2 regions of the Stenotrophomonas sp. GW821-FHT01H02A genome follow, and region 2 is predicted to be linked to the other one. Evidence: predicted binding sites of a transcription regulator. Region 2 holds the regulator's gene; the other holds the start of a gene.

Region 1 (7,666 bases), on a different contig from region 2:
CTGGCTGGTGACGGGGCATTTCCTGCGCCAGACCCGTCCCACCGAAACCTGAGCCCCGCATGCGCCCGCAAGCCCTCAAGCACCTCGTCGACGACGCACCGCGCGTGATGGTCGTCGACGGCTCCAAGCTGGTTCGCAAGTTGATCGCCGATGTGCTGCAACGCGAACTGCCGGCGGTGGAGGTGGTGGGCTGCGCGAGCATCGCCGAGGCACGGGCGGCGCTGGATGCTGGCCCGGTCAGTCTGGTCACCACGTCGCTCACGCTGAGCGATGGCGACGGGCTCGATCTGGCGCGCATCGTGCGCGACGCGGCCGGCCAGGCCTACGTGCCGGTGATCGTGGTCTCCGGCGATGCCCAGCAGCATCTGGAGCAGCGCCGCTTCACCGAGTACGTCACCGATTATTTCGACAAGGCGCTCGGCCATGAGGCGCTGGCCACCTTCATCCGCGGCTACGTGCAGCCGGAGACGATTCCCGGCGCGACCATCCTGTACGTCGAAGACAGCCGCGTCGTCGCCGAAGCGACCAAGCGCATGCTCGAGCGGCAGGGCCTGAACGTGCTGCACGTGTTGACCGCCGAAGATGCGTTCGCACTGCTCACCGCCGAGTCGCTCGGCCGCAGCAGCCATCGCATCGACCTGGTGCTGACCGACGTCACGCTCAAGGGCGAGCTCAGTGGCCGCGACGTGGTGCAGCGCGTGCGCGTGGATTTCGGCTACGGCAAACGCCGCCTGCCGGTGCTGGTGATGACTGGCGACGGCAACCCGCACAATCAATCCGGCCTGCTCCAGGCCGGTGCCAACGATCTGGTGCAGAAACCGATCGAAGAGCGGCTGCTCATCACCAAGGTGCTGTTCCAGCTGCGTCTGTCCCGCCTCAACGACAAGCCTGCAGTGCGATGAATGATGATGTAGTACCCAGCATCCAGCTCGAACCGAGCTGGAAGACGCGTATCGGTGATTACCTGCTGCGCCCGGAGATGCGGGAGCTGTCGGCCTTCCTGCGCCAGCGCAAGGCCGCAGGTGCCCAGGTGTTTCCACCGGGCCCGCAGATCTTCGCCGCCTTCGATGCCACGCCGTTCGACCAGGTCAAGGTGGTCATCCTCGGCCAGGATCCGTATCACGGGCATGGCCAGGCGCATGGCCTGAGTTTCTCGGTGATGCCGGGCGTGCCGGTGCCGCCGTCGCTGCTCAACATCTACAAAGAGATCGAGGCCGATCTGGGCATCCCGCGCCCGGACCATGGCTGCCTGTTGCCGTGGGCACACCGCGGGGTGCTGCTGCTCAACGCCGTGCTGACCGTGGAAGCCGGCAACGCGGGCTCTCATCAGCGGCGCGGCTGGGAGGGTTTCACCGACCATGTGGTGGACACGCTGAACCGCGAGCGCGAAGGCCTGGTGTTCCTGTTGTGGGGCAGCTACGCCCAACAGAAAGGCAAGGTCATCGATACCGGCCGGCACCGCGTGCTCAAGGCGCCGCATCCTTCGCCGCTGTCGGCGCATCGCGGCTTCCTCGGCTGCCGGCATTTCTCGATGACCAACGAGTACCTGCAACGTCGTGGCCACGAGCGCATCGACTGGTCGCTGCCACCGCGTGCCGCGCTGGAGCTGCAGGCGTAGTCACCCGGCCGTGGGCTACACGGCCAGCATCTCGATGATGGATTGCGCGACCTGCCGTTTGCGCGGTGGCAGGCGCCGCAGCAGTGACAGGATGTTGCCTTCCAGATCGTCGCGCACGTAGTCCTGCGCGGGCGCGGCCACCGTCAGTTCTTCGCCGCTGGCCTTGCACGTGCCGCGCCCGGTCGCCAGCCACTCGAAGCGCACCCGTGTACTGACCGCGATATGTGCCAGGTGCGACACACTCGGATGGGTCCCGCCCCGGCATCACCGGCACCGAGTACGGCCAGTACGTCCGTTCGCTGTACGGCGGTGCAGTGAACTGGCGCTCGCTGGAGGCCACGCCGCTGGGTGAGGCGCGCTCGCAGGTGAAGGTATTCGGCTCGGAGGCGCAGTCCGCGCCGGGCCACAGTGAATTCCTCGGCACCGGCGGCAGCCTGTACTACCTGCGCCACACCGATGTGCTGCCCGGCTCGGAGCAGGTCGTGCTGGAAGTGCGCGATCGCACCACCGGCCGCACCGAAACGCGCGCCACCCTGCAGGAGGGCGTGGACTACGAGATCGACAATCTGCAGGGCCGGCTGATCCTGACCCGGCCGCTGGCGCAGCTGACCCGCGAGAACGTGCGCAGCATCACCCGCGACATGCCGCTCGATGGCTACGACCAGCTGCTGCTGGTGGACTACGAATACGTGCCGCTCGGCTTCAGCAGCGATGACGTGACCTACGGTGCGCGTGGCCGGCAGTGGATCGGCGACCACGTGGCGATCGGCGGTACCTGGATCGACGAGAACCGCAGCGGCGAGAACTACAGTCTGAAAGGCGCCGATCTCACCCTGCAGGCCGGGCGCGGCACCTACCTGAAGATGGAACAGACCCGTACCGATGCGACCGCCGCCCCGGTGTTCTATTCGGACAACGGCGGCCTGAGCTTCATCCGCCGCAACCCCTACGAAGGCCGGCGCTCGGGCACCGCCAGCGCGGTGGAAGCGCGGGCCAACCTGCGCGAGCTGGGCTGGACCACGCAGGACTGGAGCCTGGGTGCATGGTGGCGCGATGTGGATGCCGGCTTCTCGGTCGCGCGCCAGGACACCGGCCTGCCGATGCAGGAATACGGTGCCGAGTTCCTGGGCTATCTCACCGATGATTTCAGTCTGTACGGCCGCCACACCCGCACCGAGCAGGGCGACCTGGCGTTGGAGCAGAGCCAGCTGACCGCCGAGTGGCGGCTGGGCAACGACGGCCAGCTGACCGGCGAACTCCGCCGCGTGCGCGAAGAACAGGAACTGCAGAGCGTGGACGCACTGCTGGCCGCGATCGGCTATCGCCAGCGCTTCGGGTCCTCGTGGGAGCTGTACGGCACCGGGCAGGTGACCCTGGATGACGATGGCGGCGCGTACGAGAAGAACGACCTGCTCACCCTCGGTGCGCGGTATCTGTTCGGCGACCGCAGCAGTGTCGGTGCGGAAGTCAGCGGTGGCAGCCGCGGCCACGGCGCCAAGGTCGATGGCGAGTACCGCATGGCACCGGACCACAGTCTGTACGGCAGTTACAGCTACAGCACCGACCGCACCGGCACCGATCCGTTGTTCGATACCGGGCTGCAGAGCGGGTGGACGCTGGGCCAGCGCTGGCGGCTGAGCAACCAGGTCAACGTCTACAACGAGAGCCAGTATCTGAAGGACCGTCGCCAGGACAGCGCCGGCATCGTGCATACCTTCGGCATGGATTTCTATCCCGCACAGGGCTGGAACCTGGGCTTCACGATCATGGACGGTGAGCTGGAGTCCACCGTGGGCCGTGTCGACCGCCGTGCCTACAGCGTGAGCGGCGGGCGCACCGATGCGGTGGCGCAGTGGAACAGCAAGCTGGAGTACCGCCGCGACAGCGGCGCCGAGCAGCGCGAGCAGTGGGTGACCACCAACCGCCTGCTGTACAAGCTCAACGAAGACTGGCGCTTCGCGTTGCGCGCCAACTATGCCGATACGGAAGACCGCATCGACCGCCTGGCCGACGCCAAACTGGTGGAGACCAACATGGGCTTCGCCTGGCGCCCGCACGACAACACCCGCTGGGCCGGCTTCGGCAAGTTCACCTATCTCTACGATGTCGCCTCGCTCGGGCAGGAGGGCGGCAACCTGTATGACCAACGTTCGCAGATCCTCTCGCTTGAAGGCATCCGCCAGCTGGGCGCGCGCTGGGAAGCAGCCGGCAAGTTGGCCTCGCGCTGGGGCGACTACCGTACGGGCCGGGGTGAGGGCGCGTGGCTGGACAGCCGTGCCGACTTCGCCGCGCTGCAGCTGCGCTATCGCCTGTTCGCCCAGTGGGAAGGCCTGGCCGAGCACCGCTGGTTGAAGGTGCGCGAAGGGGGCGTGCGCAAGGGCTGGCTGGTAGGCGTGGACCGCCGGGTCGGGGAGAACTTCAAGGTCGGGGTCGGCTACAACTTCACCGAGTTCAGCGATGACATGACCGAGCTGAAGTACGACCAGAAAGGGTTCTTCCTGAACATGGCGGGGTATTACTAGGCTTCGGTGGGGTAGAGCCAGACCATGCCTGGCTGAACTGCCGACAACCTTTCCGGGCTGAATGGGCGCTTCGCGCCGCCCCGTTCAGCCAGAAAACACGCGCCATCGCCTGATTCATCCCTCTATCCCATTGATTTAATTGGATTAGGCGCCTCATTTCCCGCCTCTCGCCACTGTCATCATTTCGCGGTACGGTAGATGGGCAATCTGTACCAGCGTCCCATCAGCAGAACGCTGGAACTTCTTTCCCCTTTAGCAGTCCAATTCCGGGACTGCTAAGATGAGTGCTATGAGCCAGAACACCTCTACTGCCCTTGTGGCAAACAATCTCCCGATTCCCAGTGCGCTCGGTTCGCTGGACGCCTACATCGGTGCCGTGCACCAGATCCCGGTGCTGTCGGTCGATGACGAGCAGGATCTGGCCCGCCGCTTCCGCGACGAGCTGGATCTGGACGCCGCGCGCGAGCTGGTCCATTCCCACCTGCGCTTCGTGGTGCACGTCGCCCGTGGCTACAACGGCTACGGCCTGGCGCTGGGTGACCTGATCCAGGAAGGCAACATCGGCCTGATGAAGGCGGTGAAGCGCTTCGACCCGGACATGGGCGTTCGCCTGGTGTCGTTCGCGGTGCATTGGATCCGTGCGGAAATGCACGAGTTCATCCTCAAGAACTGGCGCATCGTCAAGGTCGCCACGACCAAGGCGCAGCGCAAGCTGTTCTTCAACCTGCGCAAGTCCAAGACCCGCCTGGGCTGGATGAACGCGGCCGAAGTCAGCGCGGTGGCCAAGGACTTGAACGTGTCCGAACGCGAAGTGCTCGAGATGGAGTCGCGCCTGTCGGGTCGCGATATCGGTTTCGATCTCTCCAGCGATGACGATGACGATCATGCGCCACCGTCGCCGGCTGCCTACCTGCGCGCCAACGAAGAAGATCCTTCGATGGCGTACGAGCGGATGGACAGCGAAGACAATCAGCTGCAGTTGCTGCGCGAAGGCATGGCCGAGCTGGATGCGCGTTCGCGCGACATCATCCGCCGTCGCTGGCTGGACGCGGACAGCAAGGTGACGCTGCAGGAGCTGGCCGATGAGTACGGCGTGTCGGCCGAACGCATCCGCCAGGTCGAGGCGAACGCGCTGAAGAAGATGAAGGCGCTGTTTACTGCGTGATGCAGTAACGGGCGTGGTCACGCAGAAAAGGCCCGGCTTGATGCCGGGCCTTTCTGCTTTCTGGCGCTCAGAGCAGCGCTTTGATGGGGGCCGGTTCGACGCTCAGCCCTGCTCGCGCGCGATCGCCCGCCAGCCGATATCACCGCGGTGGAACTCATGGGCCCAGTGGATGGCACCGACGCCGGCGTAGGCGTTGCGCTGTGCCTCGCCCACCGTGCCGCCCAGTGCAGCCACGCACAGCACACGGCCGCCGGCGCTGAGCACCTGGCCCTGCGCGTCCAGCGTGGTGCCGGCATGGAACACCTTGGCCGTCGCGGCGACGGCGTCCAGGCCGTGGATCACGTCACCGGTGATCGGGGTCTCCGGATACGGCGAGGCCGCCATCACCACGCCCAGCGACGGGCGCGGGTCCCACTGCGCCTCCACGGTATCCAGGCGCTCGTCGATCGCCGCTTCGACCAGATCCACCAGATCCGACTGCAGGCGCAGCATCACCGGCTGGGTTTCCGGATCGCCAAAGCGCACGTTGAATTCGATCACCTTCGGCGCGCCGCTGGCATCGATCATCAGGCCGGCATAGAGGAAGCCGGTGAACGGAATGCCGTCGGCCAGCATGCCCTGCACGGTCGGGTTGACCACCTCGCGCATCACGCGCGCATGTACTTCACCGGTCACCACCGGGGCCGGGGAGTACGCGCCCATGCCGCCGGTGTTCGGGCCGGTGTCGCCATCGCCAACGCGCTTGTGGTCCTGCGAGGTCGCCATCGGCAGCGCGGTCCTGCCGTCCACCATCGAGATGAAGCTGGCTTCTTCGCCGTCCAGGAATTCTTCGATCACCACGCGTGCGCCGGCATCGCCGAAGGCATTGCCGGAGAGCATGTCACGCACCGCGTCCTCGGCTTCGGTGAGGGTCATCGCCACGATCACGCCCTTGCCGGCGGCCAGGCCATCGGCCTTGACCACGATCGGGGCACCCTTCTCGCGCAGGTAGGCCAGCGCCGGCTCGATCTCGGTATGCACCGCGTAGAACGCGGTCGGGATCTTGTGGCGGGCCAGGAAGTCCTTCGCATACGCCTTGCTGCCTTCCAGCTGCGCGGCGGCGGCGGTGGGCCCGAAGATGCGGTGACCGGCGCCGCGGAAGCGATCGACCACACCGGCCACCAGCGGCACTTCCGGGCCGACCACGGTCAGGCCGATGCCTTCGGTGCCGACCAGTGCCAGCAGGCCGTCCAGGTCGGTGACCTTGACGTCCACGTTGCGGCACTTGGGCTCGGTCGCGGTGCCTGCATTGCCGGGGGCGACGATGACCTCGCGGACCTTCACGGACTGGGCCAGCTTCCAGGCCAGGGCGTGTTCGCGGCCGCCAGCGCCGATGACCAGGATCTTCAATGCAGTTCTCGCGTAAGAGGGCAGGAACATGATTTTACGCGGTGCGGGCGGCGGGCGCATTCGGGCGGTCGGTTGCGGTGGCCGCCGGTCCCCGCCAGCCCGTTCGGGCCGGGCAGGACCCGCGTCTGCGTGATCAGCGAACAGCCCTGGCCGAACAAGTCGTGTTCGATGCGGAAGCCGCAGACATCGCTGCGGGCGTGCAGCCCAGCACCCCTGCAGCGGTGGCGATCACCACCGCTGCAAGGCGGTTGCACTGCAGTGGCGACATCCGTGTCGATCCAGGCATCAGTGGCGGAAGTGGCGCACGCCGGTGAACACCATCGCCAGGCCATGCTCGTCGGCGGCGGCAATCACTTCGTTGTCGCGCATCGAGCCACCCGGCTGGATCACCGCCTTGATGCCGGCCGCAGCGGCGGCATCGATGCCGTCGCGGAACGGGAAGAACGCATCGGAGGCCATCACCGAGCCCTCCACCACCAGGTTCGCATCGGCGGCCTTGATGCCGGCGATGCGCGCCGAGTAGACGCGGCTCATCTGGCCGGCGCCGACACCGATGGTGCGGTTGTCCTTGGCGTACACGATGGCGTTGGATTTGACGAACTTGGCCACCTTCCAGGCGAACAGCAGATCGGCGAACTGCTTCTCGGTCGGCGCCACCCTGCTCACCACGGTCAGTTCGTCGCGCGTCATGCCGCGGTTGTCGGCACTCTGCATCAGCAGGCCAGAACCAATCCGCTTGGTGTCGTAGTTGTTGCGGCCGTCGCCATGCGGAATGCGCAGCACGCGCACGTTGGCCTTTTTGGTCGCGTATTCCAGCGCGGCCGGCTCGTAATCCGGGGCGATCAGCACTTCGACGAACTGGCGGTCCAGGATCACCTTGGCGGTGGCGGCGTCCAGCGGCTTATTGAAGGCGATGATGCCGCCGAAGGCGCTGGTCGGGTCGGTCGCGTAGGCCAGCTCGTAGGCATCGCC
Region 2 (7,666 bases):
AGTTCACAGCAACCCGTGACGCTTACGACGTCATCCGGTCCCAGAAGCCCTTCACGCCATCGATGAAGGTCGCCGACTTCGGCGAGTGCTTGCGCGCTTCCTCACCGGTGAAGGTGGTTTCGAACTGCTCCAGCAGCTTGCGCTGCTCCGGAGTGAGGTTGACCGGGGTCTCCACCACCACGCGGCAGTACAGATCGCCCTCGCTGCGGCTGCGCACCGAGCGCACGCCCTTGCCACGCAGGCGGAACAGCTTGCCGGTCTGGGTCTCGGCCGGAATGCGGATTTCCGCATAGCCGCCGAGGGTCGCCACGCGCACGGTATCGCCCAGCGCGGCCTGCGAGATGCGGATCGGCACTTCGCAGTGCAGGTCGTCGCCGTCGCGCTGGAAGATCGCGTGCTCGCGCACCCGCACTTCCACGTACAGATCGCCCGCCGGGGTGCCGGCCGGACCGGCCTCGCCTTCACCGGACAGACGGATGCGGTCGCCGGTGTCGACGCCCGCAGGCACCTTGACCGACAACACCTTGTCTTCCTCGACACGGCCGTTGCCGTGACAGGTCTTGCAGGGGTTCTGGATGATCTGGCCACGGCCGTTGCAATGGTGGCAGGCCTGCTGCATCGCGAAGATGCCACGCTGGATGCGCACCTGGCCCTGGCCACGGCAGACCGAGCAGGTCTCGACCTTGCCGTCTTCCGAGCCGGTGGCGTTGCAGTCATCGCACTCGACCAGACTCGGGATCTCGATGCGGCGTTCCACGCCCATCACCGCTTCTTCCAGGTCCAGCTCCATCACATAACCGATGTCGGCACCGCGACGGGCCTGGCGCGGACCGCCGCCGCCGGCGCCACCACCGAAGATGTTGCCGAAGATGTCGCCGAAGATGTCGCCCATGTCCGGGCCACCGGGACCGCCACCGCCGCCCATGCCGTGCTCGAACGCAGCGTGGCCGTGGGCGTCGTACATCCGGCGCTTGTTGCTGTCGGACAGGGTTTCGTAGGCTTCCTTGCATTCCTTGAAGGATGCCTCGGCCTCGCTGTCACCCGGATTGCGGTCCGGATGGTACTTCATCGCGCAACGGCGATAGGCCTTCTTCAGTTCTTCGTCGCTGGCGGTGCGGGACACGCTCAGCACTTCGTAGTAATCGCGCTTGCTCATAGCTTGAATCGGGTTCCGGAAGTCGGGATTCGTCAAAGCGGAAGAGCGGCACCAGGTCCGCTCTTCCGCCGGGCGCCCCGACAGGCCGGGATACGGCTGTCAGGACCAGAAGGGGGATATGACAACGGGACGTTGCCTGCGCAACGTCCCGTGTCGTGTCCGGATCAGGACTTCTTGTCGTCCTTGACTTCGGTGAACTCGGCGTCGACCACATCGTCGTGCGCGCCGTTGTTGGCACCGGCATCCGGGCCCGGCGCCGCGCCGCCCTGCTCTGCCGCCGCGGAGGCAGCAAACAGCGCCTGGCCGGCTTCTTCCAGCACCTTCGACTTGGCTTCGATCTGGGCCTTGTCGTCGCTCTTCATGGCGGTTTCCAGATCGGCCAGGGCCGATTCCACCTTGCCGATCACATCGCCGCCGACCTTGCTGCCGTGCTCGGTGATCGCGGTACGGGTACCGTGGATCAGCGCGTCAGCCTGGTTGCGGGCCTGGACCAGTTCGTGGAACTTCTTGTCTTCTTCGCGGTTGGCTTCCGCGTCGGCGACCATGCGTGCAATCTCGTCCTCGGACAGGCCCGAACCGGCCTTGATCTCGACCTTCTGTTCCTTGTTGGTCTTCTTGTCCTTGGCCGACACGTGCAGGATGCCGTTGGCGTCGATGTCGAAGGACACTTCCACCTGCGGCAGGCCGCGCGGCGACGGCTCGATGCCGGAGAGGTCGAACTTGGCCAGCGACTTGTTGAAGCGGGCCTGCTCGCGCTCACCCTGCAGCACGTGCACGGTCACGGCCGACTGGTTGTCCTCGGCGGTGGAGAACACCTGCGAGGCCTTGGTCGGGATGGTGGTGTTCTTCTCGATGATCTTGGTGAACACGCCACCCAGGGTCTCGATGCCCAGCGACAGCGGAGTCACGTCCAGCAGCAGCACGTCCTTGACGTCGCCGCCCAGCACGCCGCCCTGGATCGCCGCACCCAGTGCCACGGCTTCGTCCGGGTTGACGTCCTTGCGCGGTTCCTTGCCGAAGAACTCGGTCACGGCCTGCTGCACCTTCGGCATGCGGGTCTGGCCGCCGACCAGGATCACTTCGCCGATGTCGCTCGAACGCAGGCCGGCATCGTTCAGCGCGATGCGGCACGGCTCGATCGACTTCTTGATCAGGTCTTCCACCAGCGCTTCCAGCTTGGCGCGGGTCAGCTTGATGTTCAGGTGCTTCGGGCCCGACGCGTCAGCGGTGACGTACGGCAGGTTCACTTCGGTCTGCTGGCTGGTGGACAGCTCGATCTTGGCGCGCTCGGCGGCGTCCTTCAGGCGCTGCAGGGCAAGCGGATCCTTGCGCAGGTCGATGCCCTGGTCCTTGTTGAACTCGTCGACGAGGTACTCGATGACGCGGTTGTCGAAATCTTCGCCGCCCAGGAAGGTGTCACCGTTGGTGGCCAGCACTTCGAACTGCTTCTCACCGTCCACGTTGGCGATCTCGATGATCGAGACGTCGAAGGTGCCGCCGCCCAGATCGTACACAACGATCTTGCGGTCACGGCCGTCACCCTTGTCCAGGCCATAGGCCAGGGCAGCGGCGGTCGGCTCGTTGATGATGCGCTTGACTTCCAGGCCGGCGATGCGGCCGGCGTCCTTGGTCGCCTGGCGCTGGCTGTCGTTGAAGTAGGCCGGCACGGTGATCACGGCCTCGGTGACGGTCTCACCCAAGAACGCTTCGGCGGTCTTCTTCATCTTCTCCAGCACGCGGGCGGAGATTTCCTGCGGGGCCATCTTCTTGCCGTCGCTGGTCTGCACCCAGGCGTCGCCGTTGTCATGGGCCAGGATGCCGTAGGGCACGTGCGCGATGTCCTTCTGGACTTCAGCGTCGGTGAACTTGCGGCCGATCAGGCGCTTGACGGCGTAGAAGGTGTTCTTGGGGTTGGTCACGGCCTGGCGCTTGGCCGAGGCGCCGACCAGGACTTCGCCGTCCTTGGTGTAGGCGACGATGGAGGGCGTGGTGCGATCGCCTTCCGCATTCTCGATGACGCGGGCCTTGCCGCCGTCCATGATCGCCACACACGAGTTGGTGGTGCCGAGGTCGATACCAATGATCTTGCCCATGAGGGAGACTCCTGAAAGTTCTGGGTACATCCGGCAGTTGCCGGGTTATGAATGGGATGTGTGGGACGCTGCGGACACTTTCAAGCCGTCCATCAAACACAGTGTTCGATGGCGACCCAACGCGTTCAGCGTCCGGTCGAGCAGCCGGGGCACGCCCGGCTCACCGGCCCGCGGATCAGTCGCGGGCCACCACGACCAGCGCCGGACGCAGCAGGCGGTCGTTGAGCAGGTAGCCCTTCTGGAACACCTGGACCACGCTGCCGGGCGCCGCGCCGGGCGCGTCGACCTGGCTGATGGCCTGGTGGTGGTCCGGGTTGAAGGTCTGGCCGGTCGGGTCGAGCAGGGTCAGGCCGTTGTCGGCGGCGACCTTGAGCAGCTGCTTGTAGGTCAGTTCGAGACCTTCACGCAGCGGACTCGGCTCACTGCCGGCGGCATTGAGGCCGGCATCGAGGCTGTCGAACACCGGCAGCAGCTCGCCAAGCAGCTTTTCATTGGCGAAGCGGCGCGCCTGTTCCACGTCGCGGGCCACGCGCTTGCGCTGGTTGTCCAGGTCTGCGCGCTCGCGCAGCGACTCCGAACGCAGCAGGGCCAGCTCGTTGTGCAGGCTGTCCAGCTGCTGCTGCAGGGACGGCTCAGCGGCCGGCTCGCCGGCGGGATTCTGGGATGCGATATCTGACTGATCTTGGTTCATTTCCGGATCCTTGGCGGTGACTCTCCGCCTCCACCCACCCCTATGTGGGCGCGGCTCCGGGATTCAAGAGTCCAGGGCTGCTTTATGCGCGATCGCGGGACAATCCGCCGCCACCGGGCGAGCCCAGCGCGGCCCCGAGCACCTGGGCGGTGGCTTCCACCAGCGGAATCATCCGGTCGTAGGCCATCCGCTTCGGGCCGATCACCCCCAGCACGCCCAGCACCTGGCCGTCGGCCGAATACGGGGCGGTGACCAGCGAGACGCTTTCCAGCGGCATCACCCCGGTCTCCTCGCCGATGAAGATGCGCACCCCCGGGGCCTGGATGGTGCGTTCGAGCAGCTGCAGGATCTCGCGCTTGCTGGCGAACACATCGAACAGCTCGCGCAGCCGCTCCAGGTCGGACAGGTCCTGCACGCCCATCAGCCGGGTCTGCCCGGCCAGCACCATGTCGTCGGCCGGCGGCACCATGGCCTGCTCGGCCAGCTCGATGCTGTGCGCCAGCAACTGCTCCATCTCCGACTGCGCATCGCGCAGCTCCAGCAGCAGCCGGGCGCGGATCTCGGCCAGCGGCCGCCCGGCGCAGTTGGCATTGAGGTAGTTGGCGACCTGCTCCAGCTCACCCGGATCGAAGCTGCGGCGCGGCTCGATCACCCGGTTCTGCACTTCATTGTCGGCGAACACCAGGATCGCCAGCACCCGGCGCGCGTCCAGCGCCACGAAATCAATATGCCGGAACGCGAACTGCTCCCGGCGCGGGGCGCTGACCACGCCCACGAAATGGCTCATCGCCGAGAGCAGCTCCGAGGCACTGCCGAGCAGGGCTTGGGTGCCGGTCCCGGTGGCCAGCTCGGTACGCAGGCGGCTGAGTTCGCCCTCGCCCGGTGGCTGCATCTTGACCAGGCTGTCCACGAACACCCGGTAGCCATGCGCGGTCGGCACCCGTCCGGCGGACGTGTGTGGCGAGCTGAGCAGGCCCAGGTCTTCCAGGTCGCCCAGGATGTTGCGGATCGTGGCCGGGCTGACATCCAGGCCGGCATGCCGGGCAAGGGTCTGCGAGCCGACCGGCTCGCCATCCTGGATGTGGCGCGCGATCAGCGTCCGCAGCAGATGGCGGGCACGCGGGGCGAGATGGGACGCGGAAGGATGCATGGAATCAGCCTGTGAGACGCCCACTTAGATAATGGCTGCACGGGGCGATGGCAAGTCATTGGAGACGCCCCCTGCCCATGCTAGCTTGCGCGGCTTGGAGACGCCCCTCGTGTACAACGTAGACCATGCTTAGACATCTATCGATCAAGGATTTCGCGGTCGTCCGCGCCACCGAGCTGGAATTCGGCGCCGGCATGACCGTGGTCTCGGGTGAAACCGGCGCGGGCAAGTCGCTGATGGTGGACGCGCTGGGCTTTCTGTCCGGGCTGCGTGCCGACAGCGGCGTGGTCCGCCACGGGGCCGCGCGCGCCGAGCTCTCGGCCGAATTCGCGCCACTGGCCGACGCCCCGGCGCGCCAGTGGCTGCGCGACAACGAGCTGGACGACGAAGAACAGTGCCAACTGCGACGGGTGATCCGCGCCGACGGCGGTTCGCGCGCCTTCATCAACGGCCGCCCGGTGACGCTGACCCAGCTGAGCGAGCTGGCCGGCATGCTGGTCGAGATCCACGGCCAGCACGAACAGCAGGCGCTGCTCTCGCGGCCGTCGCAGTTGTCGCTACTGGACGCCTTCGCCCGCAACGACGCCGAGCGCGCCCAGGTCCGCCAGACCGCGGCGCGGTGGCAGGCGCTGGTCGATGAGGCCGAGGCACTGTCGCGCCAGGGCGATGTCAGCGACCGGATCGGCTATCTGGAGCACCAGCTCGGCGAGCTCAAGCGCGAAGACCTGGACCCGGCCTCGATCGCCACCCTGGGCAGCAGCCATCGCCGCCAGGCCCATGCCAGCGCGCTGATCGGCGCGTGTGACGTGGCCGCCAGCCGCCTCAACGGCGACGACGAGGTCTCGGTGCTGCAGCTGCTGCAGCAGACCCGGCATGACCTGGCCCGCGTGGCCGAACACGACAGCCGCCTCGGGGAGGTCGATGCCCTGCTCGACAGCGCTGCCATCCAGCTGGACGAAGCGTTGTCCCTGCTCGACCGCGTGCATGACGACCTGGACGCCGACCCGGAGCAGTTCGAGGATATCGAGCGCCGCCTGGGCCGCCTGCACGACCTCGCCCGCAAGCACCGCGTGCCGATGGAAGCGCTCGGCGAGCATCGCGATGCGATGGAGGCCGAAGTCGAGCAGCTGCGCGGTGCCGACGAGCGCCTGCAGACGCTGGCGGGCGAGATCGACCGCGCCGCCGGCCAGTGGAAGACCGTGGCCGAGGTGCTCAGCGCCAGCCGCCGGAAGGCTGCCAAGGCCCTGTCGGACACCACCACCACCCTGATCGGCGAGCTGGGCATGGGCGGCGGTCAGTTCCTGATCGACATCGAGCCACAGAGCGTGGCCAAGCCGGACCCGAACGGGGCCGAGCGGGTCGAATTCCTGGTCGCCGCCAATGCCGGCCAGCCGCCGCGCGCCCTGCGCAAGGTGGCCTCGGGCGGTGAGCTGTCACGCATCTCGCTGGCGATCGAAGTGGCTGCGCTGGGCCTGGATGCCGTGCCGACCATGGTCTTCGACGAAGTGGATTCGGGTATCGGCGGTGCCGTGGCCGACATCGTCGGGCAGAAGCTGCGCGCCCTCGGCGAGAAGCGCCAGGTGTTGTGCGTGACCCATCTGCCGCAGGTCGCCTCCAAGGGCCACGCCCATTACCGGGTCAGCAAGGCGCCGGTGGACGGCATGACACAGAGCGCGGTCGAAAAGCTCGATACCAAGGCCCGCGAAGAAGAACTCGCGCGGATGCTGGGCGGCGTGGAAGTCAGCAAGGAAGCCCGCGCCGCAGCGCGCAAGCTGCTGCAGGTGTAATTCGTCACGACCCGGTAGTGCCGGCCGCTGGCCGGTGCTTCGGGATGCCGGCCACCTGCGCGTCACCCGAGCGGCCTGGCCAGGTCCACCCGCTCCACCAGGAAATCGAGCAGCGCGCGCACCCGCAGCGGCAGGTAGCCACCCTGCCCCTGGAACACCGCATGCACCTCCTCCAGATCGCCGGGATTGGCCGACTCCAGCACCGGCAGCAGGCGCCCGGCCGCCACATCGGCCTGCACCTGGAAGGCCGCCAGCCGGGCCATGCCCACGCCACCGAGGACCAGCCGGCGCAGCGCCTCGCCGTCGCTGGCGCGGGCGTTGCCCTGGGTGGGGACGACCTGCCGTTCGCCGTCGATCTCCAGCGGCCAGCCGGCCTGCGTGCGCGGATGCCCGATATCGAGCCGGTTGTGCGCCAACAGCGCGTCGACGTCCTGGGGCAGACCGTGGCGGGCGACATAGCCCGGCGCCGCCACGATCATCATCCGGGTCGCGCCCAGCCGCCGCGCAACCAGGCTGGAGCTTTTCAGCGGCCCGGCCCGCACCGCTATATCGGTGCGCTGTTCGAGCAGATCGATCACCTCGTCGGTCAGCACCAGGTCCACGCCGACCTGCGGATGCCGGGCGAGGAAGTCCGGCAGCAGCGGCAGCAGGAAGTGCTGGCCGAACGGCACGTTGGCGTTCACCCGCAGCCGCCCACGCGGTGCGGCATGGGCGCTGGCGCAGCGTTCGGCCTCGTCCAGGTCGGCCAGCACCCGCAGCCCACGCTCATAGAAGGCGCAGCCTTCCTGG

What was found. The regulator HrcA, encoded in region 2, represses chaperone genes, less so after heat shock. The targets are predictions, from matches to a motif close to TTNGCACTCNNNNNNNNNGAGTGCNAA.
Region 1: a site for HrcA is predicted at 4,393-4,419, ahead of rpoH (RNA polymerase sigma factor RpoH). Genes of this name have one in related genera too.

Annotation. Positions count from the first base shown of each region.
Region 1 covers NZ_JBWKWI010000006.1:111,592-119,257, forward strand. Annotated here, with positions in the region: gene ftsX (permease-like cell division protein FtsX) at 1-52, shown strand, start outside; gene AC07WC_RS10985 (response regulator) at 60-902, shown strand; gene ung (uracil-DNA glycosylase) at 899-1,618, shown strand; gene AC07WC_RS10995 (hypothetical protein) at 1,634-1,858, opposite strand; gene AC07WC_RS11000 (TonB-dependent receptor) at 1,843-4,140, shown strand; gene rpoH (RNA polymerase sigma factor RpoH) at 4,430-5,305, shown strand; gene purD (phosphoribosylamine--glycine ligase) at 5,408-6,694, opposite strand; gene purH (bifunctional phosphoribosylaminoimidazolecarboxamide formyltransferase/IMP cyclohydrolase) at 6,980-7,666, opposite strand, start outside.
Region 2 covers NZ_JBWKWI010000003.1:82,846-90,511, reverse strand. Annotated here, with positions in the region: gene dnaJ (molecular chaperone DnaJ) at 23-1,156, opposite strand; gene dnaK (molecular chaperone DnaK) at 1,321-3,249, opposite strand; gene grpE (nucleotide exchange factor GrpE) at 3,425-3,940, opposite strand; gene hrcA (heat-inducible transcriptional repressor HrcA) at 4,023-5,090, opposite strand; gene recN (DNA repair protein RecN) at 5,216-6,877, shown strand; gene AC07WC_RS05990 (LysR family transcriptional regulator) at 6,940-7,666, opposite strand, start outside.